3 regions of the Streptomyces sp. NPDC090045 genome follow, and region 2 is predicted to be linked to each of the others. Evidence: predicted binding sites of a transcription regulator. Region 2 holds the regulator's gene; each other region holds the start of a gene.

Region 1 (9,583 bases), on a different contig from region 2:
GTTGCCCGGGTTCAGCCCGCCGGCCAGCAGCCACCGCCCCTCGGGTGCGGCGAAGTCCGCGGAGCCCCAGTTCCACGGCTTGCCGGAGCCCGGGTCGGGGGCGTCGAGCAGGAGCAGGTCCTCTCCGTACTCGCCGCAGCGCTTCACGTGCTCGGCGGTGGCCCGCAACAGCGTCCGGCCCTCGGCGCGCAGCGCCGCGAAGTCCTCGGGACCCTCCTCGCCGTGCAGCTGCACTCCCCGTACGCCGCTCTCCTCGGCGAACCGGCGCACCTCCTCGACCGTCTGCCCCCGGAACACCCCGACGGTGAGCACCGAGTCCGGCACCCGCGCGGCGAGCTCCCGCGCGGTGGCGGCGTCGACGGTGCGCGGGCTGCCTGGCGCGAAGACGAAGCCCACGGCATCGGCCCCGGCCGCCACCGCGGCATCGACGTCCGGCGCGGTCTTGAGCCCGCAGATCTTGACGAAGAGATCAGCCATGCGCCCAGCCTATGCCGACCCGGGCCGCCCCGGGCCGCGTCAGCGGCCCACCTGCACGGGACCCAGCACCGACCCGCCGATCCCGGCCGCGAGATGGGCCGCGCCCACCTCGTCGGCGTACCCGAAGTGCACGTAGACCGTGTGCCGGCCGTCGGGATGCTCCTCGTTGACGTGGAGTTCCACCCGCTGGTTCGTCGGGTCCTGCGATCCGGACGGGGTCTCGGGGACGAACGGCCAGGCTCCGTACCAGAGCATCGTGGCCGCCCCACCGCCCAGCGCACGCAGGAAGGCCTCCTCGACGGGGCCCGGAGCCGCGTACGCGTCGACGGTCAGCGGCAGTTCGGCCGCCAGCTCCCGGTCGTCGCGGGGCAGTTCGGTGCCCACGAACCAGACGTCCCGGTCCCAGTCGTACGACGGCTGGAACAGGCCCGCCGGAAGGAGCACCGCCAGCCCCCGGGCCTCCTCCACGGTCTCCGCCTGCGCGCACAGCCACATCTCCGCATCGAGCGGCCTCATCCGCGCGCACAGCAGGCGGGCCCGCCGGTACGCCTCGGCGAGGTCGTCGGTCCGGAACACGGGGTAGGCCCTCGAACTCCCCATCGCCTACAGACCCGACTCCGGCTCGCCCAGCACGCTGCCGCCGATCGCGGCGGCGAGCCGCTCGGCGCGGCCCAGATCGCCGAACTTGGTGACGTGGACGTAGACGGTGTGGACCCCGCTGACCTTCCGGGACCACTCGCACTCGTCACTGTTGAGAACCAGCTGCACCCCGTCGTACTTGGGCGAGCCGTACGAGCCCAGCTCGGGCTCGTCGGGCCAGCAGCCCTCCCAGCCGATGGACGCGGGGCCGGCGCCCACCGCGCGGACGAACTCCTCCTCGGCCACCGCGGCCGGCAGTTCCGTGGAGACGAAGTCGAGGGGGACCGCCGCCTCCAGCTCCGCGTCGGTCGCCGTCCGCACGTCCCCCTCGTAATAGAGGAACTCGCCCGTCTCCGGATGCGTGCGCATCTCGGTGTAGTCGTAGCCCGCGTCCGGCAGCAGCGCCGCCATCCGCCGCACGTCCGCCACCGTGCCCAGCTCGGCCCCCACCCGCACCTCCTGGTACCGCCGGGCCAGCAGCCCGCACAGCACCCGCGCCTTGGCATACGCCTCGACGGGATCGGTGGTGCGGTGAACGGGGTACGCGACGGAGTTGCCCATGGCCGTACGCTCACACGCCCACCCCCACCCCGGCCAGCGGTTTTACCCGCCGCCCGGTGGTGGCCGGGAGAACGCCCGAGGGCGGCACCCCCCGTGGGGGGTGCCGCCCTCGTTCGAGAACAGCCGATCAACCGGTGGCCGGAGCCAGGGGTCGATCAGAAGTCCATGTCGCCGCCCGGCATGCCGCCCGGGGCGCCGGCGCCGGCCTTCTCGGGCTTGTCGGCGATGACGGCCTCGGTGGTGAGGAACAGCGCGGCGATGGACGCGGCGTTCTGCAGGGCAGAGCGCGTGACCTTCGCCGGGTCGATGATGCCCTCGGCGATCATGTCGACGTACTCGCCGGTCGCGGCGTTCAGGCCGTGACCGATCGGAAGGTTGCGCACCTTCTCGACGACGACGCCACCCTCGAGACCACCGTTGACGGCGATCTGCTTCAGCGGGGCCTCCAGGGCGAGCTTCACGGCGTTGGCGCCGGTCGCCTCGTCACCCTCGAGCTCCAGCTTCTCGAAGACCGCGGAGGCCTGCAGCAGGGCCACGCCGCCACCGGCGACGATGCCCTCCTCGACGGCCGCCTTCGCGTTGCGAACGGCGTCCTCGATGCGGTGCTTGCGCTCCTTGAGCTCGACCTCGGTCGCGGCACCGGCCTTGATGACGGCCACGCCGCCGGCCAGCTTCGCGAGGCGCTCCTGGAGCTTCTCGCGGTCGTAGTCCGAGTCGGAGTTCTCGATCTCGGCGCGGATCTGGTTCACGCGACCGGCGACCTGGTCGCTGTCACCGGCACCGTCGACGATGGTGGTCTCGTCCTTGGTGATGACGACCTTGCGGGCGCGGCCGAGCAGGTCGAGACCGGCGTTCTCCAGCTTGAGGCCGACCTCCTCGGAGATGACCGTGCCGCCCGTGAGGATGGCGATGTCACCGAGCATGGCCTTGCGGCGGTCACCGAAGCCCGGGGCCTTGACGGCGACGGACTTGAAGGTGCCACGGATCTTGTTGACGACGAGGGTGGAGAGCGCCTCGCCCTCGACGTCCTCGGCGATGATCAGCAGCGGCTTGCCGGACTGCATGACCTTCTCCAGGAGCGGCAGCAGGTCCTTGACCGAGCCGATCTTGGAGTTGACGATCAGGATGTACGGGTCGTCGAGGGACGACTCCATGCGCTCCATGTCGGTGGCGAAGTACGCCGAGATGTAGCCCTTGTCGAAGCGCATGCCCTCGGTGAGCTCGAGCTCCAGACCGAAGGTCTGCGACTCCTCGACGGTGATGACGCCTTCCTTGCCGACCTTGTCCATGGCCTCGGCGATGAGCTCGCCGATCTGGGTGTCGGCGGCGGAGATGGAGGCCGTGGAAGCGATCTGCTCCTTGGTCTCGACATCCTTGGCCTGGGCGAGCAGGGCGGCGGAGACGGCCTCGACGGCCTTCTCGATACCACGCTTGAGGGCCATCGGGTTGGCACCGGCGGCCACGTTGCGCAGGCCCTCGCGGACGAGCGCCTGGGCCAGCACGGTGGCGGTGGTCGTACCGTCGCCCGCGACGTCGTCCGTCTTCTTGGCGACTTCCTTGACCAGCTCGGCGCCGATCTTCTCGTACGGGTCCTCGAGCTCGATCTCCTTGGCGATGGAGACACCATCGTTGGTGATCGTGGGGGCGCCCCACTTCTTCTCAAGGACGACGTTGCGACCCTTGGGGCCAAGGGTGACCTTGACGGCGTCGGCGAGCTGGTTCATGCCTCGCTCGAGACCGCGCCGGGCCTCCTCGTTGAACGCAATGATCTTGGCCATCTGAAGTGGTCCTCCCGGACAGCGGTGGATTGCTCCGGACCGCGCCCGCGCCCGCGACGGACGGCCTGAGTGCCCGGCGGTTCCTTCCCGCCGGACCCTGCGGGCCTCACCGACCCGGTCCTCGTTCAGTAGCACTCTCACCGGGAGAGTGCTAACGCCAATGATTAGCACTCGACCCCCTCGAGTGCAAGCGAGTCGGGAGAACGCCCCGCCACTACCGGGCACAGCCCGGGTACACACACGAGGGGCCCGCATCCCGTGTCCAGGATGTGGGCCCCTCGTGTGGTCGTGCAGGTCTTCGTTGAACACTGTGCGTCGGTGGTCGATCGCTCCAGGACTAGCCGAGCGCGAGCTTGACCATGTCCGCCTGCGGACCCTTCTGGCCCTGCGAGATCTCGAACTCGACCCGCTGACCCTCTTCAAGGGTGCGGTATCCGTCCATCTGGATGGCGCTGTAGTGGACGAACACATCCGCACCACCGTCGACCGCGATGAAGCCGTAGCCCTTCTCCGCGTTGAACCACTTGACGGTGCCCTGAGCCATGCCTAACTCCCCTATTACTGGCCCTTGCGCGGGAACGCACTTCGCGTTCCCGGGTCAGAACTTGCGTCGGAACGCGTCGACCGAGGCTGAATGTATCTGCGCGAGTGCTGTCTGCAACAGGTCAATCCGACGAGAATTCTGGACACAGGAAAACATTGAAATAGAGTGAAAATTTGCCATACTCCAGGGCAACTCGGGCCCGACATATCTCGCCAAAGCCCCATACCGCACTTGCATGTTGACCCGATGTCGACCCTCACGCGACCCGTTCATATGCAGCGGGCAAGTCCGGCGGAGGGGACTTCCCCAACTCTACCGCGCCCAATCAAGCAGAATTGCCCCCTCCGCTTTTAGCGGAGGGGGCAATTTCGGTTTGCGCGTGTCACCTATCAGGTGACAAAGAGGCCGAGAGGGCCGAGAGGGTCAGCAACCGCCCGCGACGGCCGGGATGATCGAGACGCCGGCGCCGTCCGGCGTCTTCGCCTCCAGCCCGCCCTCGAAGCGCACGTCGTCGTCGTTGACGTAGACGTTCACGAAACGGCGCAGCTTGCCCTGGTCGTCCAGGACGCGCGCGGCGATGCCCGGGTGGCTCGCCTCCAGGGACTGGATGACCTCGGCGAGGGTCGCGCCCTCGGCGGGCACCTCGGCCTGGCCGCCGGTGTAGGTGCGCAGGATGGTGGGGATGCGGACGTTGACGCTCATGGCGCTACTGCCTTTCCGGTAGAGCAGGGGGAGGTGGTCAGGCCAGGCCGGCGGCGCGGAACGCGTCCAGGCTCGGGCGGATGGTGGCGGTCTGCCCGCTCTCCGCGGCCACCGCCTCCAGGGTCTTGAGGCCGTCGCCGGTGTTGAGGACGACGGTGGTCAGCGTCGGGTCGAGCTGCCCGTTCTCGATCAGCTTCTTCGTCACGCCGACGGTCACGCCGCCCGCGGTCTCGGCGAAGATGCCCTCGGTCTGCGCGAGGATCTTGATGGCCTCGACGACCTGCTCGTCGTTCACGTCCTCGACGAAGCCGCCGGTGCGGCGGGCGATGTCCAGGACGTACGGGCCGTCCGCCGGGTTGCCGATCGCGAGGGACTTGGCGATGGTGTTCGGCTTCTGCGGGCGGACCACGTCGTGACCGGCCTTGAAGGCGGTCGACACCGGGGAGCAGCCCTCGGCCTGGGCACCGAAGATCTTGTACGGCTTGTCCTCGACGAGGCCGAGCTTGATCAGCTCCTGCAGACCCTTGTCGATCTTCGTCAGCTGCGAGCCGGACGCGATCGGGATCACGAGCTGGTCGGGCAGCTGCCAGCCGAGCTGCTCGCAGATCTCGTACGCGAGGGTCTTGGAGCCCTCTCCGTAGTACGGGCGCAGGTTGACGTTGACGAAGCCCCAGCCCTCGCCCAGCGGGTCGCCGATGAGCTCGGAGCAGAAGCGGTTGACGTCGTCGTAGTTGCCCTCGATGCCGACCAGGTCGCCGCCGTACACACCGGCCATGACGACCTTGCCCTGCTCCAGGTCGTGCGGGATGAACACGCAGGAGCGGAAGCCGGCCCGGGCGGCCGCGGCGCCGACGGCGCCGGCCAGGTTGCCAGTGGAGGAGCAGGAGAGGGTGGTGAAACCGAAGGCGCGGGCGGCCTCGACGGCGATGGCCACGACGCGGTCCTTGAAGGAGTGCGTCGGGTTGCCGGAGTCGTCCTTGACGTAGAGCTTGCCGGTGACGCCGAGCTCCTTGGCCAGGTTGGCGGCGTCCACGAGCTTGGTGAAGCCCGGGTTCAGGCTCGGCTTGGAGGCCACGTCCGCGGGGACGGGCAGCAGCGGGGCGTAGCGCCAGATGTTGTTCGGGCCGGCCTCGATCGCGGCGCGCAGGGCCTCGGGGTCACCGGTGGGGAGGTCGTAGGCGACTTCCAGCGGTCCGAAGCACTCGGCGCACGCGAAGATGGGGCCGAGTTCGAAGCGGGTACCGCACTCGCGACAGGAAAGACCGTTGGCAGGTCCGAGATCGACAGAGGTGGCGACAGTCTGTGCAGCCATGATGGCGAGGCCCTTTCTCCTCATCTTCCCCATGGCGCGCTTCGCCATGAGACGGAATTGGCACCTTCCCTAGCCGGGGACCTCGCTGACGTCGCTGACGAGCGATCGCGAGAACCGACTGGAGGGTTGCCGGGGCTTCAACGGGCCGTGTCCCTCTGCCCCTCTGGATGAGCGGTATGGCACCGGCACACGCGCTCTGTGGCGCGCCGGTGCGTTTGTGCGCGGGGACCCCCGGCATGCGGTGGTCCTTCGCGTTGTTCAAGACTGTAACCGAAGGGCCGGGCGGTTGAGACAGCCGTCCGAACCGCGAGATGGATCTCATAACGGCCGATAACGCCGACAAGCAGGGAGTGCTGAGGGTGCTGGAAGAGGTGGAGCGCTGGCTGGCAGACCGCTCCTGGTCAGCCGCCGACCGACCGCTCGACCAGCTGCTCGACCGGAAACGGGCGGCCGGGACCACGGTCAGCGTGGTGCTGCCCGCGCTGGACGAGGAGGCGACGGTCGGCGCGATCGTCGAGGTCATCCGGCGCGAGCTGATCGAGGGACTGCCGTTCCCCCTGGTGGACGAGCTGATCGTGATCGACTCGGGCTCGACCGACCGTACGGCGGAGGTCGCGGCGAAGGCCGGAGCGCGCGTGGTGCACCGCGACGAGATCCTGCCGAGGATCCCGGCGCTGCCCGGCAAGGGCGAGGTGCTGTGGCGCTCGCTGCTGGCCACCAGCGGGGACATCGTCTGCTTCGTCGACGCCGACCTGCGGGACTTCTCCTCCTCCTTCGTCTCCGGGATCGTCGGACCGCTGCTGACCGAACCGGACGTGCAGTTCGTCAAGGCCATGTACGACCGCCCGCTCGGCGACGCCCCCGGCCAGGGCGGCCGGGTCACGGAACTGGTCGCCCGCCCCCTGCTCAACCTGCACTGGCCGCAGCTGGCCGGCTTCGTCCAGCCGCTGGGCGGCGAGTACGCCGTGCGCCGCTCCCTGCTGGAGCGGCTGCCGTTCCCCGTCGGGTACGGGGTCGAGCTGGGCCTGCTGGTCGACGCGCTGCACACGGTCGGGCTGGACGCGCTCGCCCAGGTGGACGTGGGCGTACGCGTCCACCGCCACCAGGGCGGGCAGGCGCTCGGCCGGATGGCCGCGGCGATCTACCGCACCGCCCTGCTGCGGCTGTCGCGCGGGCATCTCGTACGGCCGGAGCTGACGCAGTTCGAGCGGGGGCCGGAGGGCTTCGTTCCGCGGACGTACCCGGTGGACACCGAGGAGCGGCCGCCGATGCTCGGCGTCAAGGAGTACGCGCTGCGCCGCGTGGCGTGACGTCGGCCTGGAAAGTTTGAGCGAGTGCGGGCCGGGCTAGGTTCGCCGCATGGCTTCTCAGGTACTCGTCGCCGCCAACCGCGGCCCCCTCTCCTACTCGATCGATGCCGAAGGCGGCCTCACGGCCCGGCGCGGCGGGGGCGGCCTCGTCTCCGGGCTCTCCGCGGCGCTCGCGGAGCAGCCGAACGCGCTGTGGATCTGCGCGGCACTGTCGGAGGCGGACCGGGAGGCGGTCCGCCGGGGGGTGACCGAGCCGGGCGTCCGGATGCTGGACATCGATCCCACGGTGTACGACGCCGCCTACAACGGCATCGCCAATTCCGTGCTCTGGTTCACCCACCACCACCTCTACGACGTCCCGCGCGAGCCGGTCTTCGACGCGGAGTTCCGGAGGCGGTGGGCCGCGTACGTCACGTACAACGAGGCCTTCGCGCGCGCCCTCGCCCAGGAGGCGGCGGAAGGGGCCCGTGTCCTGGTGCAGGACTACCACCTGGCGCTGGTCCCCGGTCAGTTGCGGGCGCTGCGGCCGGACCTGCGGATCGGGCACTTCACGCACACGCCGTGGGCCTCGTGGGAGTTCATGAACATGATCCCGGACGACATCCAGAGCCAGCTGGTGTGGGGGATGCTCGGCGCGGACCGGCTGGGCTTCCACACGGCGCGGTGGGCGGGCAACTTCGCCGGCGGCGCGAACAGGGACGACCTGGACGGCATCGCGCAGGCGTACTTCCCGGCCGGGCACCCGGAGCGCGGGGTGTGGCACCGCCGGGCGGACCCGGACGGGCAGGGCTACGCGAAGCGCCGGTTCACCGAGGTGACCGCGTACCCCCTCGGGGTGGACGCGGACGAACTGCGGGCGCTGGCGCACCGGCCGGAGGTGGACGAGAAGCTGGCGCAGCTGCGGGCGGAGGTCGGCGATCGCAAGACGATCGCCCGGGTGGACCGGACCGAGCTGTCGAAGAACATCCTGCGGGGGCTGCTGGCGTACCGGGAGCTGCTGACGGTCCACCCGGAGTGGCGCGGCCGGGTCGTCCACCTGGCGTCGGCGTACCCGTCCCGGCAGGACCTGGCGGTGTACCGGGCGTACACGGAGTCGGTGCGGGAGCTGGCGGCGGAGATCAACGAGGAGTTCGGGACGGCGGACTGGCAGCCGGTGCTGGTGTCGGTGCAGGACGACTTCGCGCGGTCGCTGGCGGTGTACCGGATGGCGGACGTGGCGCTGGTGAACCCGGTGCGGGACGGGATGAACCTGGTCGCGAAGGAGATCCCGGTGGTGTCGGAGGCGGGGTGCGCGCTGGTGCTGTCCACCGGGGCGGGGGCGTACGAGGAGCTCCGGGCGGACGCGCTGACGGTGAACCCGTACGACGTGTCGGCGACGGCGGAGGCGTTGCACGCGGCGCTGTCCATGCCGGACGCCGAGCGTGCGGAGCGCACGAAGCGCCTGGCCGCCGCCGCCACGGCCCTCCCCCCGGCCGCCTGGTTCGCAGCCCAACTCACCGACCTGCTCCCCTGAGCCAACCCGGCTGGATTTTGCGCGGAGCGCCCTTCCTCGCCCTCCGGGGGGGGAAGTCGCAGGCTGACGCCGGCCAAATCCAGCCCCGCCGGCGTTTGAGGCGCGGGGTTCGGGGCGGAGCCCCGGTCTTTTAGCCTCGCCGGCGTTTGAGGCGCGGGGGTCCGGGGGCTGGCCCCCGCAACGGCGCCGCGGGCGAAAGCCAAGTGTTCGGCGCCCGCGCCGCTGCTGGGGCTCCGCCCCAGACCCCGCTCCTCAAACGCCGGAGGGGCTGGATTTTGGCCGGCGTTTGAGGCGATCTTTCAGCCCGTCCGGCGTTTGAGGACCGGGGTTCGGGGCGGAGCCCCGGTATTTCAGCTTCGGGCGGCCTTGGCCAAAGCGGTCAGGAAGGTGACCACCTCGGCGGGGCCGGAGAGGACTAGGTCGGCTCGGGAGGCCAGTTCGGGGACTTCGGCCGAGCCGCTGCACAGCAGGAGGCCCGGGAGGCCGTCGGCCCGGCGCTTTTCGACCGCCGAGTACGCCGCCAGGTCCCCCAGGTCGTCGCCCGCGTACAGCACCGCCTCCGCGTCCCGCTCCGCCAGGAACTCCGTCAGGGCGACGCCCTTGTCCATGCCCGGGGGCCGGAGCTCCAGGACCGCCCGGCCCGGCTCGACCATCAGCCCGTGCCGCGCCGCCAGCTCCGCCAGGGGCTCGCGCAGGGCCGCGAAGGCCGCCGCGGGATCCGCGGCCCGCCGGGTGTGCACGGCCAGC
Region 2 (9,583 bases):
GCCTCCAACACCCGGGTCGAGTGGATCCTCTCCGACCTCGGCGTGATGTGCGCGGGCGGCGCGGTGACCACCGTCTACCCCAGCACCAACGCGGACGAGTCGGCCTTCATCCTCGCGGACTCCGAGAGCCGGGTGCTCATCGCCGAGGACGCCAAGCAGCTGGCGAAGGCGCGCGAGCGCCGCGCCGACCTGCCGAAGCTGGCGCACGTCGTGGTCCTGGACGCCGCGGACGCGGTCGCGGCCGACGGCGACCCCGAGGGCTGGGTGCTCTCGCTCGCCGATCTGGAGGCGCGCGGCAAGGAGTACCTGGTCAAGCACCCCGAGGCGGTCAAGGAGCGGGTCTCGGCCATCACCTCCGACCAGCTCGCCACCCTCATCTACACCTCCGGCACCACCGGCCGCCCCAAGGGCGTGCGGCTGCCGCACGACAACTGGTCGTACATGGCCAAGGCCATGGTCGCCACCGGCCTGATCGGCCGGGAGGACGTCCAGTACCTGTGGCTGCCGCTGGCGCACGTCTTCGGCAAGGTGCTGACCTCCGGGCAGATCGAGGCCGGCCACGTGACCGCCGTCGACGGCCGGATCGACAAGATCATCGACAACCTGCCGATCGTGCAGCCCACCTACATGGCCGCCGTTCCGCGCATCTTCGAGAAGGTCTACAACGGCGTGGCCGCCAAGGCCCGCGCCGCCGGCGGCGCCAAGTACAAGATCTTCCAGTGGTCGGTCGGCGTCGCCCGCGAGTACGCGAAGGTCACCCAGGACAACTTCCGCCGCACCGGTCAGGCGAGCGCCCCCTTCGGCCTCACCACCAAGCACAAGATCGCCGACGCGCTCGTCTACTCCAAGCTCCGCGAGGCCTTCGGCGGCAACCTGCGCGCCGCCGTCTCCGGCGCCTCCGCGCTGGCACCCGAGATCGGCTACTTCTTCTCCGGCGCCGGCATCCACATCCTGGAGGGCTACGGCCTGACGGAGTCCAGCGCGGCCTCCTTCGTCAACCCGGGCGAGGCCTACCGCACCGGCACCGTCGGCAAGCCGCTCCCCGGCACCGAGGTCCGCATCGCCGACGACGGCGAGGTCCTGCTGCGCGGCCCCGGCATCATGCAGGGCTACCACCAGCAGCCGGAGAAGACCGCCGAGGTCCTGGAGTCCGACGGCTGGCTGCACACGGGCGACATCGGCGAGCTGTCGGCCGACGGCTACCTGCGCATCACCGACCGCAAGAAGGACCTGATCAAGACCTCGGGCGGCAAGTACGTCGCCCCGGCGGAGATCGAGGGCCAGTTCAAGGCGATCTGCCCGTACGTGTCGACCATCGTCGTGCACGGCGCCGACCGGAACTTCTGCTCGGCCCTGATCGCCCTCGACGAGCCGTCGATCCTCACCTGGGCGGCCGACAACGGGCTGGAGGGCAAGACGTACGGACAGGTCCTGGCCGCGCCGGAGACCGAGCGCCTGATCGAGACGTACGTACAGACCCTGAACGAGGGCCTCCAGCGCTGGCAGACGATCAAGAAGTTCCGGCTGCTGCCGCGTGACCTCGACGTCGAGCACGGGGACCTGACGCCCAGCCTGAAGCTGAAGCGGCCGGTGGTCGAGCGTGAGTTCAAGCACCTGATCGAGGAGATGTACGAGGGGTCGCGCGAGGCGTGACGCCTGCCGCGGGCTCGGCGGGGCGGGGCCGGGCCTTTGGCCTCCCGCCCCGGGGGCCTGCGGTGACGTGCCTCCCTGCGGGCCGGCCTCCCGGGGCTCCGCCCCAGACCCCGCGCCTCAAACGCCGGCGGGGCTGGAGTGGTGCCGGGCGGGGCTGACCATGGGCGGGGTGCGGGATGATGGGGGTATGCCTTCCGCACTGCCCGATGGTGAACCCATGCCCGAAGACGGCTCGCTGCCGTCGCATGCCCTGGAGGGCGCGGGGGAGCGGCCGCTCGGGTTCTACCTGCACGTCCCCTACTGCGCCACGCGCTGCGGGTACTGCGACTTCAACACCTACACGGCCACCGAGCTGCGGGGCACCGGAGGCGTGCTCGCCTCCCGGGAGAACTACGCCGACACCCTGATCGACGAGGTCCGCCTCGCGCGGAAGGTCCTCGGGGACGACCCGCGGGCCGTCCGGACGGTGTTCGTGGGCGGCGGCACGCCCACGCTGCTGCCCGCCGGGGACCTCGTACGGATGCTCGCGGCGATCCGGGACGAGTTCGGCCTGGCCGAGGACGCGGAGATCACCACCGAGGCCAACCCGGAGTCCGTGAACCCGGAGTACCTGGCCGAGCTGCGCGCCGGGGGCTTCAACCGGATCTCCTTCGGCATGCAGAGCGCGAAGCAGCACGTCCTGAAGGTGCTGGACCGCACCCACACCCCGGGCCGCCCGGAGGCGTGCGTCGCGGAGGCGCGGGCGGCGGGCTTCGAGCACGTCAACCTCGACCTGATCTACGGCACCCCGGGGGAGTCCGACGAGGACTGGCGGGCCTCCCTGGCCGCCGCGCTCGGCGCCGGCCCGGACCACATCAGCGCCTACGCGCTGATCGTGGAGGAGGGCACGCAGCTGGCCCGCCGGATCCGCCGGGGCGAGGTCCCGATGACGGACGACGACGTGCACGCCGACCGGTACCTGATCGCGGACGAGGTCATGGCCGGGGCCGGCTACTCCTGGTACGAGGTCTCGAACTGGGCCACCTCGGAAGCCGGGCGCTGCCTGCACAACGAGCTGTACTGGCGCGGCGCCGACTGGTGGGGCGCGGGGCCGGGCGCGCACTCCCACGTGGGCGGGGTCCGGTGGTGGAACGTGAAGCACCCGGGAGCGTACGCCGCCGCGCTGGCGGAGGGACGCTCCCCGGGCGCGGGGCGGGAGCTCCTGTCGGAGGAGGACCGGCGGGTGGAGCGGATCCTGCTGGAGCTGCGCCTCGTGGACGGCGTCCCGCTGTCGCTGCTCGCCCCGGCCGGGCTGGCCGCCTCCCGCAAGGCCCTCGCAGACGGCCTGCTGGACGCGGGGCCGTACGAGGCCGGGCGGGCCGTCCTGACCCTGCGCGGGCGGCTCCTGGCCGACGCGGTGGTCCGCGACCTGGTCGACTGATCACTCCACGGAGTGAACCGCTGCGAATGAGGGCAGGCGCGGCCTAGCCTGTTCGTAGCCTTCTGTCGCATACCCGGCGGCAGAAGTGGAGGGCACGGAGATGACCGCTGTGGACGATCGCCGGATGACCGAGTACTTCGAGAGCTTCGAGGCTCCCGAGGGGGTCAAGGTTGAGCTCCTCAGGGGGGAAATCGTGATGATGGCGGGGCCCGACGTGGTCCACAACCTGATCGTCCTGTTCGTCCAGCGGCAGATCCCCGTGGGACGCTGGTACCCGCTCCAGACGCAGGACGTGGACATTCCGGCGGAGTCGTCCGAGCCGCAGCCGGACCTCGTGGTCCTGCCGAGCGAGGCAGCGCCCGAGTCGGGCCGGTTGGTGCCCGCTTCGGCTCTGGCGATGGTGGTCGAGGTCGTCTCCAAGACCAGCAAGCTGCGCGACTACGTGACGAAGCGCTCCATCTACGCGGCGGGCGGCATCCCCACCTATTTGATCATCGACCCCTTCAAGGCCAAGTGCGTGGTGCTCACCGAACCCTTCGGCGCCGGAGAGGAAGCCGACTACCGGACCGAGCGGACCAGCAAGTTCGGTGAACCGGTCCCGCTCGACGTCCTCGGTGTCACGCTCGACACCACGGAGTTCGGCACCCTGCCGTAGCTCAAACCGGTGCCGTGACGAAGTCGATCAGTTCCTCCACGCGGCCCAGCAGCGTCGGCTCCAGGTCCTTGTAGGACGTCACCCGGGACAGGATGTGCTGCCAGGCGGCGCCCGTGTTCTCCGGCCAGCCCAGGGCCCGGCAGACGCCCGTCTTCCAGTCCTGGCCGCGCGGGACCACCGGCCACGCGGGGATGCCCAGGGCGGACGGCTTCACCGCCTGCCAGACGTCGATGTACGGGTGGCCCACGATCAGGACGTCCGGCGAGGTCACCGCGGCCGCGATACGGGACTCCTTCGAGCCCGGGACGAGGTGGTCGACCAGGATGCCGAGGCGGGCGTCCGGGGCCGGGGCGAAGTCGGCCACGACGGCCGGGAGGTCGTCGATGCCCTCCAGGTACTCCACCACCACGCCCTCGATGCGCAGGTCGTCACCCCAGACCTTCTCGACCAGTTCCGCGTCGTGGCGGCCCTCCACGTAGATGCGCCCCGCCCGCGCCACCCGGGCCCGGGCCCCCGGGACGGCGATCGAGCCCGAGGCCGTACGGGAGGGCGTGGCAGGGGCCCGCGAAGGGCGGACCAGGGTGACCACCGCGCCCTCCAGCAGGAAGCCCCGCGGCTCCATCGGGAACACCCGCCGCTTGCCGAAGCGGTCCTCCAGGGTCACCGTGCCCGCCTCGCAGGCCACCACCGCGCCGCAGAAGTCCGTACCCGCCACCTCGACCACCAGATCGGGCTCGGCCGCCACCTCCGGCACTGCCTTGGGGCGCTTCCACTGCGGGGTCAGGTCGGGGGAGTACTCGCGCATCCGGCCGACAGTAGGAGAGCCGCCCGCGTCATGTCTCCGACACGCCGAAACGGGCTGCCAGTGTGGCGCGTTGCGCACGGACGAAGGCCGCCGTGACCACCGCTCCGTGACCCGGCACGTACAGTGCGTCGTCCCCGCCGAGCGCCAGCAGCCGGTCCAGGGCGGCGGGCCACTGCCGGGGCGCCGCGTCCGGACCCGCCGACGGTTCGCCCGACTCCTCGACCAGGTCCCCGCAGAACACCGTCTCGCGCCCGCCCGGCACGAAGACGGCCAGGTCGTGTCCGGTGTGGCCGGGCCCCACATTGGCCAGCAGCACCTGCAGCCCGCCCAGTTCCAGCGTCCACTCGCCCGACACCAGGTGCTTCGGCGGCACCAGCAGGTCCACCGCCTCGGCCGCCTCCGCTTCCGCCAGGCCGTGCCGCACCGCGTCCTCGCGCAGCTCCTCGCGGCCCGTCGACAGCAGCGCGTCCAGTCCGACCGCCCCGAACACCTCGGCCCCGGAGAAGGCCGCGACGCCCAGGACATGATCGAAATGGCCGTGCGTGAATGCGATATGGGTCACGCGCCGGCCCGTCAGCCGCTCCGCCTCCGCCCGCACCTGAGCGCCCTCCCGGACACACGAACCGGGGTCGATCAGGAGCACCGACTCGTCCCCCACCACCAGCCCCACGGTGCAGTCCCACACCGGCAGCCGTCGCCGGCCGGCCCGTCCGGTCAGCCGTTCCCAGCCTTCCTCTTCCCAACGCACGTCCATGCGGCGACGCTACCCTGGCGGGCCTCCCTTGCCAGGGGCTTACCGCCCGGCCGTACACTGAGCGGGGGATCTCTGGCACTCGAACGATCAGAGTGCCAACCAACACGGCAGAACACGGCAACGGACCACAGCTGGAGGTGTGCGCGCGATGCTCAGCGAACGCAGACTCGAAGTGCTGCGCGCCATCGTCCAGGACTACGTCGGGACGGAGGAGCCGGTCGGCTCCAAGGCGCTCACCGAGCGGCACCGGCTCGGCGTCTCGCCCGCGACCGTGCGCAACGACATGGCCGTGCTGGAGGACGAGGGCTACATCGCCCAGCCCCACACCAGCGCCGGCCGGATCCCCACCGACAAGGGCTACCGCCTCTTCGTCGACAAGCTGGCGGGGGTCAAACCGCTGTCGACGCCCGAGCGCCGGGCCATCCAGAACTTCCTCGACGGCGCCGTCGACCTCGACGACGTCGTCGGCCGCACGGTGCGGCTGCTCGCGCAGCTCACCCGGCAGGTCGCGGTCGTCCAGTACCCGAGCCTGACCCGTTCGACCGTCCGGCACGTGGAGCTGCTCTCGCTGGCTCCCGCGCGCCTGATGCTCGTACTGATCACGGACACCGGGCGGGTCGAGCAGCGGCTCGTCGACTGCCCGAGCCCCTTCAGCGAGGCCTCGCTCGCCGACCTGCGGGCCCGGCTCAACAGCCGGGTCGTCGGACGGCGCTTCACCGATGTGCCCCCGCTCGTCCAGGACCTGCCCGAATCCTTCGAGGCCGAGGACCGGGGCACCGTCTCCACCGTGCTCTCCACCCTCCTCGAAACCCTGGTCGAGGAAGCCGAAGAGCGGCTGATGATCGGCGGCACCGCCAATCTCACCCGCTTCGGACACGATTTTCCCCTGACGATCAGGCCGGTGCTCGAGGCGCTGGAGGAGCAGGTCGTGCTCCTCAAGCTGCTCGGCGAGGCCAACGAGTCGGGAATGGCCGTACGGATCGGGCATGAGAATGCCTACGAGGGACTGAACTCCACGTCCGTCGTCTCCGTCGGTTACGGTTCGGGCGGCGAAGCAGTCGCCAAACTCGGCGTGGTCGGACCGACCCGCATGGACTACCCCGGAACGATGGGAGCGGTACGCGCAGTGGCACGTTACGTCGGACAGATCCTGGCGGAGTCGTAAGTGGCCACGGACTACTACGCCGTTCTCGGCGTGCGCCGCGACGCATCGCAGGACGAGATCAAGAAGGCATTCCGTCGGCTCGCGCGCGAGCTGCACCCGGATGTGAACCCCGATCCCAAGACGCAAGAGCGTTTCAAGGAGATCAACGCCGCCTACGAGGTCCTCTCGGACCCGCAGAAGAAGCAGGTCTACGACCTCGGCGGCGACCCGCTGTCCTCCTCGGGCGGCGGCGGTGGCGCGGGCGGCTTCGGGGCCGGTGGCTTCGGCAACTTCTCCGACATCATGGACGCCTTCTTCGGCCAGAGTCAGCAGCGCGGCCCGCGCTCGCGGACCCGGCGCGGCCAGGACGCCATGATCCGCCTGGACCTGGAGCTGGACGAGGCGGCCTTCGGGACGACCAAGGACATCCAGGTCGACACGGCCGTCGTGTGCACCACCTGCTCCGGCGAGGGTGCCGCTCCCGGCACCGCCGCGCAGACGTGTGACATGTGCCGTGGCCGCGGTGAGGTCTCGCAGGTCACCCGGTCCTTCCTCGGCCAGGTCATGACCTCGCGGCCCTGCCCGCAGTGCCAGGGCTTCGGTACCGTGGTCCCGACCCCGTGCCCCGAGTGCGCGGGCGACGGACGGGTCCGCTCCCGCCGCAGCCTCACGGTCAAGATCCCGGCCGGTGTCGAGAACGGCACCCGGATCCAGCTCGCGGGCGAGGGCGAGGTCGGCCCCGGCGGCGGCCCCGCCGGCGACCTGTACGTGGAGATCCACGAGCTGGCGCACCCGACGTTCCAGCGGCGCGGGGACGACCTGCACTGCACGGTGACGATCCCGATGACGGCGGCCGCACTGGGCACCAAGTGCCCGCTGGAGACGCTGGACGGCCTGGAGGAGATCGACATCCGGCCCGGCACCGGCTCCGGGCAGGCGATCCCGCTGCACGGGCGCGGCGTCACCCACCTGCGCGGCGGCGGGCGCGGCGACCTGATCGTCCACGTCGAGGTCACCACCCCGGGCAAGCTGGACGCCCAGCAGGAGGACCTGCTGCGCCAGCTGGCGAAGCTGCGCGGCGAGGAGCGGCCGATGGGCCAGTTCGCGCCAGGTCAGCAGGGGCTGTTCAGCCGCCTGAAGGACGCGTTCAACGGTCGCTGAGCGACCGGCGGACACCGCCGAGAGCCCGGCCAGGGGATTCCCTGCCGGGCTCTTCGCATGGGTCCGGCGGGGGCCCGTGACCGGGGCCGGAAGCGGACTATGCCAGGCGAATGCGATGATTCGGCCCCATGCGCGGGACGTGGCACGATGCAGTCCATGTCCTCCGCACCGAACGGTCTCTCCCCCTACCCGATCGTGCAGGCTCCCATGGCGGGCGGCGCCTCCTGTCCGCCCCTCGTCGCCGCCGTGTGCGAGGCGGGCGGGCTGGGCTTCCTGGCCGGCGGGTACAAGACCGCCGACGGGATGTACCAGGAGATCAAGCAGGTGCGGGCCCTCACCCGGCGCCGTTTCGGCGTCAACCTCTTCCTGCCGCAGACCGGTTTCGTGGATCCGGCCGCCGTGGAGGCGTACCGGGGGCAGCTGGCCGGTGAGGCGAGCTGGTACGCGATCTCGCTCGCCGAGGAGGACATCATCGGCACCAGCGACGACGGCTACGACGCCAAGCTCGCCATCCTCCTCGAAGACCCGGTGCCGGTCGTCTCGTTCACCTTCGGCTGTCCCTCCTCCGCGGCCCTCGCCGCCCTGCGCAAGGCCGGTACGTACACGGTCGTCACGGCGACCTCCGTCGAGGAGGCCCGGACCGCCCAGCAGGCGGGCGCCGACGCCGTGTGCGTCCAGGGCGTCGAGGCGGGCGGCCACCAGGGCACCCACCGCGACGACCCCCAGGCCGACGGCACGGCGGCCGTGGGGCTGCTCGCGCTGGTGGCCCAGGTGCGGGAGGCCGTGGCCCTCCCGATCATCGCGGCGGGCGGCCTCATGCGCGGCTCGCAGATCGCGGCGCTGCTGGCGGCGGGCGCCGAGGCGGCGCAGCTCGGGACGGCCTTCCTGGCCTGCCCCGAGTCGGGGGCGGACCCCGTGCACAAGAAGGCGCTGACCGATCCGCTGTTCGTCCGGACCGAGCTGACCCGGGCGTTCTCCGGGCGGCCGGCGCGGGGGCTGGTGAACCGGTTCATGCGGGAGCACGGGCCGTACGCCCCGGCCGCCTACCCGCAGGTCCACCACCTGACCTCGGGGTTGCGCAGGGCGGCCGCCGCGGCCGGGGACGCGCAGGGCATGGCCCTGTGGGCGGGCCAGGGGCACCGGCTGGCCCGGGCGCTGCCGGCGGGGGAGCTGGTGGAGGTGCTGGCGGCCGAACTGGCCGAGGCACAGAGCACGTTGAAGGCAATGCAGATGAGGAGTGCGTCATGACCGCCCCGGTGTTCGTGGTCGAAGAGGTCCCCGCGGGGCCGGAGTTCGTCCTGGACGGCCCGGAGGGCCGGCACGCGGTGTCCGTGAAACGGCTGAACCCGGGCGAGGCGGTGGTCCTGACCGACGGCCGGGGCGGCTGGGCGGAGGCGGTCGTGAAGGCCGCGGAGGGCAAGGACCGCCTCGTCGTGTCGGTGTCCTCGGCCGGGCTGGAGCCGGAACCGGAGATCCGCATCACCGTGGTCCAGGCCCTGCCCAAGGGCGACCGCGGCGAGCTGGCCGTCGAGACCATGACCGAGACCGGCGTGGACGCGATCGTGCCCTGGCAGGCCTCCCGCTGCATCACGCAGTGGCGCGGCGACCGGGGCGCCAAGTCCCTGGCCAAGTGGCGGGCCACCGCCCGGGAGGCGGGCAAGCAGTCCCGCCGGGTCCGCTTCCCGGAGGTGGCCGAGGCCATGTCCACCAAGCAGGTCGCGGCGCTGCTGGCCGAAGCCGACCTGGCGATGGTCCTGCACGAGGACCGCGACACCCCCTCCGAGGCCCTGGCCGCGGCGGCGCTCCCCGCCTCGGGTTCCGTCGTCCTGGTGGTCGGCCCGGAGGGCGGGGTCTCCCCGGAGGAGCTGGCGGTCTTCGCCGCGGCGGGGGCCCACCCCCACCGCCTGGGCCGCTCCGTCCTGCGCACCTCCACGGCCGGCACCGCGGCCACGGCGGTCCTGCTGGCCCGCACGGGCCGCTGGTCCTGACGG
Region 3 (9,583 bases), on a different contig from region 2:
GACAGCTCCCTCTTCTTCCACCCGGAAGGCGAGCGGGGCGCGGCCAGGAGCGCGCGCGAGGCCTCGGCTAAAGAGGTCTGCATGCGATGCCCGGTCCGCGCGGAATGTGCCGCGCACGCACTCGCCGTCCGCGAGCCCTACGGAGTGTGGGGAGGTCTGACCGAGGACGAACGTGAGGAACTGATGGGCCGCGCCCGGCACCGCCTGATCCCCGCGTCGAGTGCGATCGGTCCGATCGCTCCGGACTGAGCGTCCGCCGAAACGTCCGCAGGAACGTTTCTTCGATTCACCTGCACACCCGGGCGTGTCGCCGCCGGGCCCGGAATTCACGCGTTCGGCCGTACGCACCCGGTGGAGTGTGTGCGTACGGCCGGTTGCGCGACCCGCCGACGGGTGCATGCGTTCCGCCGACGGGTGCGTACGGCCCGTCGGCGCGGGCCGTCAGCGCGTGGCGGCCCGCTCCAGCTCGGCCAGGGTCGCGGCCACCGCCGGCACCCGGGCCAGGTCGGGCAGGGTCAGGGCCACGACCTCCCGCTCGACGGCCGGCTCCACGACGACCGTGCTCACGCCCTTGGCCCGTACGGACTCCACCGCGAGCTCCGGCAGCACCGCCACGCCCAGCCCCGCACCGACCAGGCCGACCACCGCCGGGTAGTCGTCGGTGGCGAAGTCGATGCGCGGGGTGAAGCCCACGCCCTCGCACACCTCCACCAGGTGGCGGCGGCAGCGCGGACAGCCCGCGATCCAGGGCTCGTCGGCCAGCTCCGCCATGCCCACGCGCTCCGCCCCGGCCAGCCGGTGCCCCTCCGGGACCAGCCCGACGAGCCGGTCCGTCAGCAGCGGCCGCACCACGAGGTCCTCCCACTCCCCGGCGGAGCCGGCGGCCCCGCCGTAGCGGAAGGCCAGCGCCAGGTCGCAGTCGCCCTCGCGCAGCATCTCCACCGAGCGCGGCGGCTCCGCCTCGACCAGCGAGATCCGGGTGCCCGGGTGCTCGGCGCGCATCGCCGCGAGCGCGGTCGGCACCAGCGTGGAGCTGCCGCTGGGGAAGGACACGAGCCGGACCCGGCCGGCGCGCAGCCCGGCGATGGCCGCGACCTCCTCCTCGGCGGCGGTCAGCCCGGCCAGGATTCCGGCGGCGTGCCGCACCAGGGCCTCACCGGCCTGGGTCAGCCGCATCTCGCGCCCGGTGCGGATGAGCAGCGGCGTGCCGGCCGACTGCTCCAGCGCCTTCATCTGCTGGGAGACGGCGGGCTGGGTGCAGCCGAGTTCGCGGGCGGCGGCGGAGAAGGAACCGGTCCCGGCGACGGCGCGCAGAACGCGGAGATGACGTGCCTCGATCACCCTTCGAGCATAAGGCCTGCTTTGACTGCTGCGCGAATGTCTCCGGGACGCTTTGGGGTCCGCTCGCGGCTAGCGTGTTCCCCATGGGCACCATGCGACTGATCTCCGTGAACCTCGGCCGCGCCACGGCCGCCGACTACACCGACGCCGAGGGCGGGGTGACGGGCATCGGCAAGCGCCCCGCCCCCGGGCCGGTCCGCGTCCGCACCCCCGGCCCGAAGGCGACCGGCCTCGGCAGCGGCCTGGAGGGGGACGCCGTCTGCGACCGGCGCCACCACGGCGGCGACCACCAGGCCGTCTACGCGTACGCGCGCGAGGACCTGGACTGGTGGGAGGGCGAGCTGGGCCGCGAGCTGCCCGGCGGGATCTTCGGGGAGAACTTCACCACCTCCGGCATCGACCTGAACACCGCGCGGCTGGGCGACCGCTGGCGGGTCGGCGCGGAGCTCGAACTCGAAGTGGCCTCGGCCCGCATCCCCTGCCGGACCTTCCAGGGGGTCATGGGCGAGACCGGCTGGGTCAAGCGGTTCACCCAGGTGGTCCGGCCGGGCGCGTACCTGCGGGTGATCCGGGAGGGCTCGGTCTCCCCCGGCGATCCCGTCGAGATCATCCACCGGCCGGACCACGAGGTGACGGTGGAGCTGTGGTTCCGCGCCTTCACCACCGAGCGCGCACTGCTGCCGCGCACCCTGGCGGCGGGTGCGGCGATGGAACCCGAGGCCCACGAGCGGGTGCGCCGGTACCTGGAGAACCACGGGGCCGGCGCCGGGGCGCGGTAGCTCCGTCAGCCGGGGCGGCTAGGTTGCGCCTATGACGACTGCGTTGATTACGGGATCCACTGCGGGCATCGGCGCCGCATTCGCCCGGCGGCTCGCCGCCCAGGGGCACAACCTGGTGCTGGTGGCGCGCGACACCAAGCGGCTGGGCGAGCAGGCCACCGAGCTGCACGACCGGCACGGGATCGAGGCCGAGGTGCTGGCCGCCGACCTCTCCACCGAGGCGGGGATCGCGGCGGTGGAGCAGCGCCTCGACGACCGTACGCACCCGGTGGACCTGCTGGTCAACAACGCCGGCTTCGGCAACAAGGGCCGCTACCTCGAGGTCTCCATGGCCGACGAGCTGACCATGCTGAAGGTGCACATCGAGGCGGTCCTGCGGCTGACCTCGGCGGCCACGGAGTCGATGCGCTCGCGCGGCCGCGGCGGCGTGATCAACGTGGCCTCGGTGGCCGCCTTCGTGCCGCGCGGCACGTACGGGGCGAGCAAGGCCTGGGTCGTGCAGTTCACCCAGGGCGCGGCGCGGGACCTGGCGGGGTCCGGGGTGCGGCTGATGGCGCTGTGCCCCGGCTTCGTCCGTACGGAGTTCCACCAGCGGGCCGGCATGGGCACGGACAACATCCCCGGCTGGATGTGGCTGGACGCCGACAAGCTGGTGGCGGCGGCCCTGGCCGACCTGGCGCGGGGGAAGACGGTGTCGATCCCGGACCCGCGGTACAAGGCGCTGATGGGCGTGGTGAAGCTGACGCCGCGCGGGCTGCTGGGCGGGGTGTCCTCGCGTACGGGCCGCAAGTACGGGCCGCAGTAGCGCTCGTGACCCGCCGGTAAGCCCGCCACCGAGCCGCCAAACGGGTGAACCCTCCCTAAACTGGACATGTCCCATCTCCAGCGGGAGGCGACGCGATGACATTCGTACAAGTGATCGATTATGAGACCAGGCGGTTCGATGAGATGAACGCGCTCATCGACCGCTGGGCGGAGCAGAGCAGCGGCAGGCGCACCGCCACGCACACGATGATCGGCCAGGACCGCGAGGCCCGGAACCACTACGTGGACATGGTGGAATTCGCCTCGTACGAGGAGGCCATGAAGAACTCTCAGCTCCCGGAGACGGACCGGATGTTCCAGGAGATGGTGGCCCTCTGCGAAGGCATGCCGAAGTTCATGAACCTCGATGTGGTCCGCGACGAGCACCTCAACAAGCAGCTCGTCGACCGGGTGTTCCAGGAAGCCGCCATGAAGGGCGACATGAGCGTCCTGGACGAGTGCTTCGCGGTGAACTACATCGACCACGACGTCAGCAAGGAGGAACCCACCGTCATCGGACGCGACGCCATGCGGTCGGACATGGAGACCTGGCGCGCCGGCTTCGACATGACCTTCGAGCCGACGGCCCAGCTGGCCGAGGGAGACATGGTCACGACGGTGTGGAACTGGCGCGGCACCCACAAGGGGACGTTCATGGGAGTCGCACCGACCGGGAAGACGTACGAGATGTCCGGGAGCACCACCTTCCGGTGCCTGGACGGAGAGATCGTCGAGGGCTGGTGGCACTACAACCCCGGAGCGCTGCAGCGCCAGATGGGCGGCTCCGGATTGCCCTACGGATCCTGAGGCCCGGGTCCGAACCACGGGGAAGGCCCCGTTCCGCGGCTGCGGAACGGGGCCTTCTCTGCGTGGTGCGCGATCAGTGGCTGTGGCCGTGACCGTGGCCGTGACCGGCGTCGCCCTCGTCCTCCGCCGGCTTCTCGACGACCAGGGTCTCGGTCGTGAGCAGCAGGGAGGCGATGGAGGCGGCGTTCTCCAGCGCGGAACGGGTGACCTTCACCGGGTCGATGACGCCGGCCTTGACCAGGTCGCCGTACTCGCCGGTGGCGGCGTTGAAGCCCTGGCCCTTGTCGAGCTCGGCGACCTTCGAGGTGATGACGTAACCCTCGAGACCGGCGTTCTCGGCGATCCAGCGCAGCGGCTCGACGGCGGCGCGGCGCACGACCGCGACACCGGTGGCCTCGTCGCCCGACAGGCCGAGGTTGCCCTCGAGGACCTTGACGGCGTGGACGAGCGCGGAGCCACCGCCGGAGACGATGCCCTCCTCGACCGCGGCGCGGGTCGCCGAGATGGCGTCCTCGAGACGGTGCTTCTTCTCCTTGAGCTCCACCTCGGTGGCGGCGCCGACCTTGATGACGCAGACGCCGCCGGCGAGCTTCGCCAGGCGCTCCTGCAGCTTCTCGCGGTCCCAGTCCGAGTCGGTGGACTCGATCTCGGCCTTGATCTGGTTGACGCGGCCGAGGACCTCTTCGTGGCTGCCGCCACCGTCGACGATGGTGGTGTCGTCCTTGGAGATGGTCACGCGGCGGGCGGAGCCCAGTACGTCCAGACCGGCCTGGTCGAGCTTGAGGCCGACCTCCTCGGCGATGACGGTGGCACCGGTGAGGGTGGCCATGTCCTGCAGCATCGCCTTGCGGCGGTCACCGAAGCCGGGGGCCTTGACGGCGACCGCGTTGAAGGTGCCGCGGATCTTGTTGACGACGAGGGTGGAGAGGGCCTCGCCCTCGACGTCCTCGGCGATGATCAGCAGCGGGCGGGAGCCGCCGGCCTGGATGACCTTCTCCAGCAGCGGCAGGAGGTCCTGGATCGAGGAGATCTTGCCCTGGTTGATCAGGATGTACGGGTCGTCGAGGACGGCCTCCATACGCTCCTGGTCGGAGACCATGTACGGCGAGAGGTAGCCCTTGTCGAAGGCCATGCCCTCGGTGAACTCCAGCTCCAGGCCGAAGGTGTTGGACTCCTCGACGGTGATGACACCGTCCTTGCCGACCTTGTCCATCGCCTCGGCGATGAGCTCGCCGACCTGCTGGTCCTGCGCGGAGAGCGCGGCCACGGCGGCGATGTCGGACTTGTCCTCGATCGGGCGGGCGGTCGCGAGGAGCTCCTCGGACACGGCCTTGACCGCGGCGTCGATGCCCTTCTTCAGGGCGGCCGGGGACGCACCCGCGGCGACGTTGCGCAGCCCCTCGCGGACCAGCGCCTGGGCCAGCACGGTGGCGGTGGTGGTGCCGTCACCCGCGATGTCGTTGGTCTTGGTCGCCACCTCCTTCACGAGCTGCGCGCCCAGGTTCTCGTACGGGTCGTCCAGCTCGACCTCGCGGGCGATGGTGACACCGTCGTTGGTGATGGTGGGGGCGCCGAACTTCTTGTCGATGACGACGTTGCGGCCCTTGGGGCCGATCGTCACCTTGACCGTGTCGGCAAGCTTGTTGACGCCGCGCTCGAGGGCGCGACGGGCGTCCTCGTCGAACTTCAGGATCTTCGCCATGGGAGCGGTTCAGCCCTCTCGAAAACTCGGGTTTAACGAGCTGCGCCCCTCGCCGCCCGGCAATCAGCGGGGTGACCAGGGGCGCAACTCAAAGCAGTACTGATGAAGAGAATTACTTCTCGACGATCGCGAGCACGTCGCGAGCCGAGAGGACGAGGTACTCCTCGCCGCTGTACTTCACTTCGGTGCCGCCGTACTTGCTGTAGAGCACGATGTCGCCGACGGTGACGTCCAGCGGGAGACGCTGGCCGTCCTCGAAGCGACCCGGGCCCACCGCGAGGACGACGCCCTCCTGGGGCTTCTCCTTCGCGGTGTCCGGGATGACCAGGCCGGAGGCCGTGGTCTGCTCGGCGTCGAGCGGCTGGACCACAATGCGGTCCTCAAGCGGCTTGATGGCAACCTTGGAGCTGGCGGTCGTCACGATCCGACCTCCCCCTTCGGAGATCCGGGGTTAACTGTCTGAGGTGGCGACCAGGTCGATCCGTCGTCGCGGGTGCCGGATCTGCCTGTCGCTGTGTTGGCACTCACCAGGGGCGAGTGCCAGGTGCGAGACTATTCCGGCGATTAGCACTCGGTCAAGCGGAGTGCCAATTCCCGACGGCCGGGCGTTGCGCGGACGGGGCCCGGAACCGCGAAAACCAGGGCGCACGAACGTTCGGAATCACTACTCTCCACCGCATGACCAGGACAAACTCAGGGGTGCGGTGGGTGCACGCCGTGCCGATCGCCGTCGGGCTCGCCGTCGGGATCTGGATGTTCCACGCAGCCCTGCCACGGCTCATCACCCAGCTGACGGGGGTGGACGGCAGGTTCGGCGCGGAACGGTGCGTGTGGGGTGAGCCGGATTCCGACGGAGACCGCACGATGACGTGCCGGGGGTCGTTCACCGCCGCCGACGGATCGTTCACCCTGACGGGGATCCGGATCGACGGCGTCTTCGACGAGCGGCCGCAGGCGCCGGTGGCCGCCCGCGTCAGCGGGCCCGATGCCGACCGGGCCGTACAGATGAGCATCCTGACCTCCCTGGCACCCATGGGCCTGGGCCTGACCGCCTTCGCCTTCCCGGCCTGGGCCCTGACGGCAGCCACCCGCGACACCCTGACCCGGCGCCGGTCCCCTGCGGGGCGCTCGGCGGTCTGACGCCTCTCCCCTGCGGGGGCTCGGCGGTGTTCGGTCGGACCGTGGAGCGGGGACACCCGGAGGGTCCCCGCAGGACGAGCGCGCAACCCGGGCCACACAGCCGGACCGCGCCCGCAGGGACACGGCACCCCCACCCGGGAGGGAAAGGGCGATATGTGACGCTTGCTCCGTGCGCATCCTCGTGGTCGAAGACGAAGAGGGCCTCGCCGAGTCCCTGCGGCGCGGCCTGTCCGCCGACGGACACCTGGTCGAGGTCGCGCACGACGGCCACCGCGGCCTTGACCTCGCCCTCGCGGGCGGCCCGTACGACGTCGTCCTGCTCGACCTGATGCTCCCCGGCCTGAGCGGCTACGAGATCTGCGCCCGCCTGCGCGCCCACGGCGACACCACCCCGGTCCTGATGCTCACCGCCCGGGACGGCGAGTACGACGAGGCCGAGGGGCTGGACTGCGGCGCCGACGACTACCTCACCAAGCCGTTCTCCTTCGTGGTGCTTGCCGCCAGGATCCGGGCGCTGGCCCGCCGCGCCGGCGCCCCCGACCGCAGCTGCCTCCTCCAGGCCGGCGACCTCGTCCTGGACCCGCAGGGCCGCCGCTGCCGCCGCGGCGGCCGGGACATCGAGCTCACCGCCCGCGAACTCGGCGTGCTCGCCTGCCTGATGGAGCAGCCCGGCCGGGCCGTCGCCAAGCAGGACATCCTCGACGAGGTCTGGGACACCCCGCACGGCATCGACCCGAACATCGTCGAGGTGTACGTCTCCTCGCTGCGCAAGAAGATCGACGCGCCCTTCGGCCGCCGCTCGATCCGCACCGTCCACGGCACCGGCTACCGGATGGCCCCCGACGGTGGCTAGAACCACCGTCCGCGCCCGCACCGCCGCGGCCGCCGCCCTCGCGATGACCGCCGTCCTCGCCGCCGGCGGGCTGTGGCTGCACGCCCTGCTGCGCGCCAACCTCCTCGACAACACCACCGGCCGCACCGAGCTCGCCGCCCGCAAGGTCGCCGCCCAGCTCGACGGCCGGACCCTGCCGCCCGGCGGACGGCTGCCCGCGCCCGAGAGCGGGGTGGACCTGGTCCTCGTACGGGACGCGGCCGGCCGGACCGTCGCCACCAGCGGCGACCCGAGGCACGGCCCGGACCTCCACGAGCTCGACGGCGCGCCGCGCCCCGGGCCCGGGGAGGACTCCCGGTCGGCGGTCCTGCCGCCCGCGCACCCCGGCGCGGAACGGCGCGCGGTCGTCGTGGTCGAGGCGCCGGGGGCGCACACCGTGTACGCGATGACCGTGCTCGGCGACGTCGACGACGCGACCCGGGCCGTCGAGATCGGGCTGCTCGCGGGCGCGCCCCCGCTGATCGGCTTCGCGGCGGCCCTGGCCTGGTGGGTGACCGGCCACGCGCTGCGCCCGGTGAGCGCGATCCGGACCGAGCTGGCGGCGGTCTCCGGGAGCGAGCTGGACCGGCGGGTTCCGGACCCGGGCGGGGCCGACGAGATCGCGCAGCTGGCCCGGACCGTGAACGACACCCTCGACCGGCTGGAGCGCTCCGACGCCCGGCAGCGGCAGTTCACCGCGGACGCCTCCCACGAGCTGCGCAACCCGCTGGCCGCCGTACGGTCCCGGCTGGAGGTGGCGCTGGCCATGGACCGCCCCGACCGGGAGTCGGTCGCGGCCGCGCTGGCCGACACCGAGCGGCTCCAGCGGATCGCGGCGGACCTGCTGCTGCTGGCCCGCCTCGACGGCGGGCCGGCGCCCCGGCCCGAGCCGGTGGACCTGGCACTGCTGGCCGCGGAGGACGTGGCGCGCCGGGGCGGCTCCCGGGTCGCGGTACGGGTGGACGCGCGGGCGCCCGTACCGGCGTCCGGGGATCCGACGCGGCTGGAGCGGGCGCTGGCCAACCTGGTGGACAACGCCCTGCGGTACGCCCGCGCGGAGGTCGTCGTACGGGCGGGTGCGCAGGACGGCTGGGCGGTGCTGGAGGTCACGGACGACGGGCCGGGCATACCGGAGGCGGACCGGGACCGGGTGTTCGAGCGGTTCTCCCCCAGCTACCGCTGGGAGGGGCCCCCAGGGCTGGCCGCGGACCGGGGCCGGGCCAGCGGCGGCACCGGGCTGGGCCTGGCCATCGCCCGGGAGATCGCGCGGGCGCACGGGGGCGACGTACGCGCGCTGCCGGCGCCCGCCGGGGGCGCGCGGCTGGTGCTGCGGATCCGGTAGCGCTCCGCGGGCGCCCTCAGGATTCCTTCAGCGGACCTCCGTCAGCATCGACAGGCATGAGCGCGCACCGGAGGAAGCCGACGACCCGATCCCGCCACCGCCCGTCCCGCCGTCGGCGGATCGGGCGCACCCTGCTCCTCACCGGCTGTGCGCTGGCCGTCATGGCGGGCGGCGGCGCCTGGTACGCGTACCGGGACCTCGCCGCCGGCATCGGCAGCTCCAAGGCCCTCGAAGGCGCCGGGAAGTCGGCGTTCGGCGACACCAACATCCTGCTCATGGGGCTGGACAGCCGCCGGGACCAGAACGGCGACAAGCTGCCGGAGGAGGTCCTCGACGCACTGCACGCCGGCAGCTCGGACATCGGCGGCTACAACGCGAACACCCTGATCCTGCTGCACGTGCCCGGGGACGGCAGCCGGGCGAAGGCCTTCTCCGTGCCCCGCGACGACTTCGTCGCCATACTCCCCCAGCTACCGCCGGGGGGACCCCCAGCCCACGGCAAGGACAAGATCAAGAAGGCGTACGGGCTGGCGAAGGAGAAGCGGCAGGAGCAGCTCGCCGCGCAGGGGGTCAAGGACGGCCGGCGGCTGGAGCGGGAGGGCCGGGAGGCGGGGCGCAGGGCGCAGATCGAGACGGTGCGGAACTTCCTGGGCGTCCCGATCGATCACTTCGCCGAGCTGAACCTGGCCGGTTTCTACCACCTCGCCGACGCGGGCGGCGTACCGGTGTGCCTGAACAAGGCGGTGAAGGACAAGTACTCCGGCGCCGATTTCCCGGCGGGTCCGCAGACGCTCGAC

Evidence for each region. The regulator HrcA, encoded in region 2, represses chaperone genes, less so after heat shock. The targets are predictions, from matches to a motif close to TTNGCACTCNGNNNNNCNGAGTGCNAA.
Region 1: a site for HrcA is predicted at 3,584-3,610, ahead of groL (chaperonin GroEL). Genes of this name have one in related genera too.
Region 3: a site for HrcA is predicted at 5,998-6,024, ahead of groES (co-chaperone GroES). Genes of this name have one in related genera too.

Annotation. Positions count from the first base shown of each region.
Region 1 covers NZ_JBIVFA010000005.1:348,182-357,764, forward strand. Annotated here, with positions in the region: gene ACIPYQ_RS16990 (phosphoribosylanthranilate isomerase) at 1-477, opposite strand, end outside; gene ACIPYQ_RS16995 (hypothetical protein) at 517-1,053, opposite strand; gene ACIPYQ_RS17000 (hypothetical protein) at 1,081-1,677, opposite strand; gene groL (chaperonin GroEL) at 1,833-3,455, opposite strand; gene ACIPYQ_RS17010 (cold-shock protein) at 3,793-3,999, opposite strand; gene ACIPYQ_RS17015 (MoaD/ThiS family protein) at 4,423-4,701, opposite strand; gene thrC (threonine synthase) at 4,739-6,013, opposite strand; SAM riboswitch class I at 6,031-6,187, opposite strand; gene ACIPYQ_RS17025 (glucosyl-3-phosphoglycerate synthase) at 6,373-7,323, shown strand; gene ACIPYQ_RS17030 (trehalose-6-phosphate synthase) at 7,373-8,836, shown strand; gene otsB (trehalose-phosphatase) at 9,187-9,583, opposite strand, start outside.
Region 2 covers NZ_JBIVFA010000001.1:456,773-466,355, forward strand. Annotated here, with positions in the region: gene ACIPYQ_RS02045 (AMP-binding protein) at 1-1,653, shown strand, start outside; gene hemW (radical SAM family heme chaperone HemW) at 1,841-3,073, shown strand; gene ACIPYQ_RS02055 (Uma2 family endonuclease) at 3,174-3,728, shown strand; gene ACIPYQ_RS02060 (DUF3097 domain-containing protein) at 3,730-4,533, opposite strand; gene ACIPYQ_RS02065 (MBL fold metallo-hydrolase) at 4,562-5,287, opposite strand; gene hrcA (heat-inducible transcriptional repressor HrcA) at 5,436-6,452, shown strand; gene dnaJ (molecular chaperone DnaJ) at 6,453-7,592, shown strand; gene ACIPYQ_RS02080 (nitronate monooxygenase) at 7,749-8,840, shown strand; gene ACIPYQ_RS02085 (16S rRNA (uracil(1498)-N(3))-methyltransferase) at 8,837-9,580, shown strand.
Region 3 covers NZ_JBIVFA010000002.1:339,483-349,065, reverse strand. Annotated here, with positions in the region: gene ACIPYQ_RS06640 (WhiB family transcriptional regulator) at 1-249, shown strand, start outside; gene ACIPYQ_RS06635 (LysR family transcriptional regulator) at 442-1,341, opposite strand; gene ACIPYQ_RS06630 (MOSC domain-containing protein) at 1,434-2,120, shown strand; gene ACIPYQ_RS06625 (SDR family oxidoreductase) at 2,152-2,925, shown strand; gene ACIPYQ_RS06620 (ester cyclase) at 3,036-3,731, shown strand; gene groL (chaperonin GroEL) at 3,805-5,433, opposite strand; gene groES (co-chaperone GroES) at 5,546-5,854, opposite strand; gene ACIPYQ_RS06605 (hypothetical protein) at 6,112-6,573, shown strand; gene ACIPYQ_RS06600 (response regulator transcription factor) at 6,743-7,426, shown strand; gene ACIPYQ_RS06595 (sensor histidine kinase) at 7,419-8,786, shown strand; gene ACIPYQ_RS06590 (LCP family protein) at 8,843-9,583, shown strand, end outside.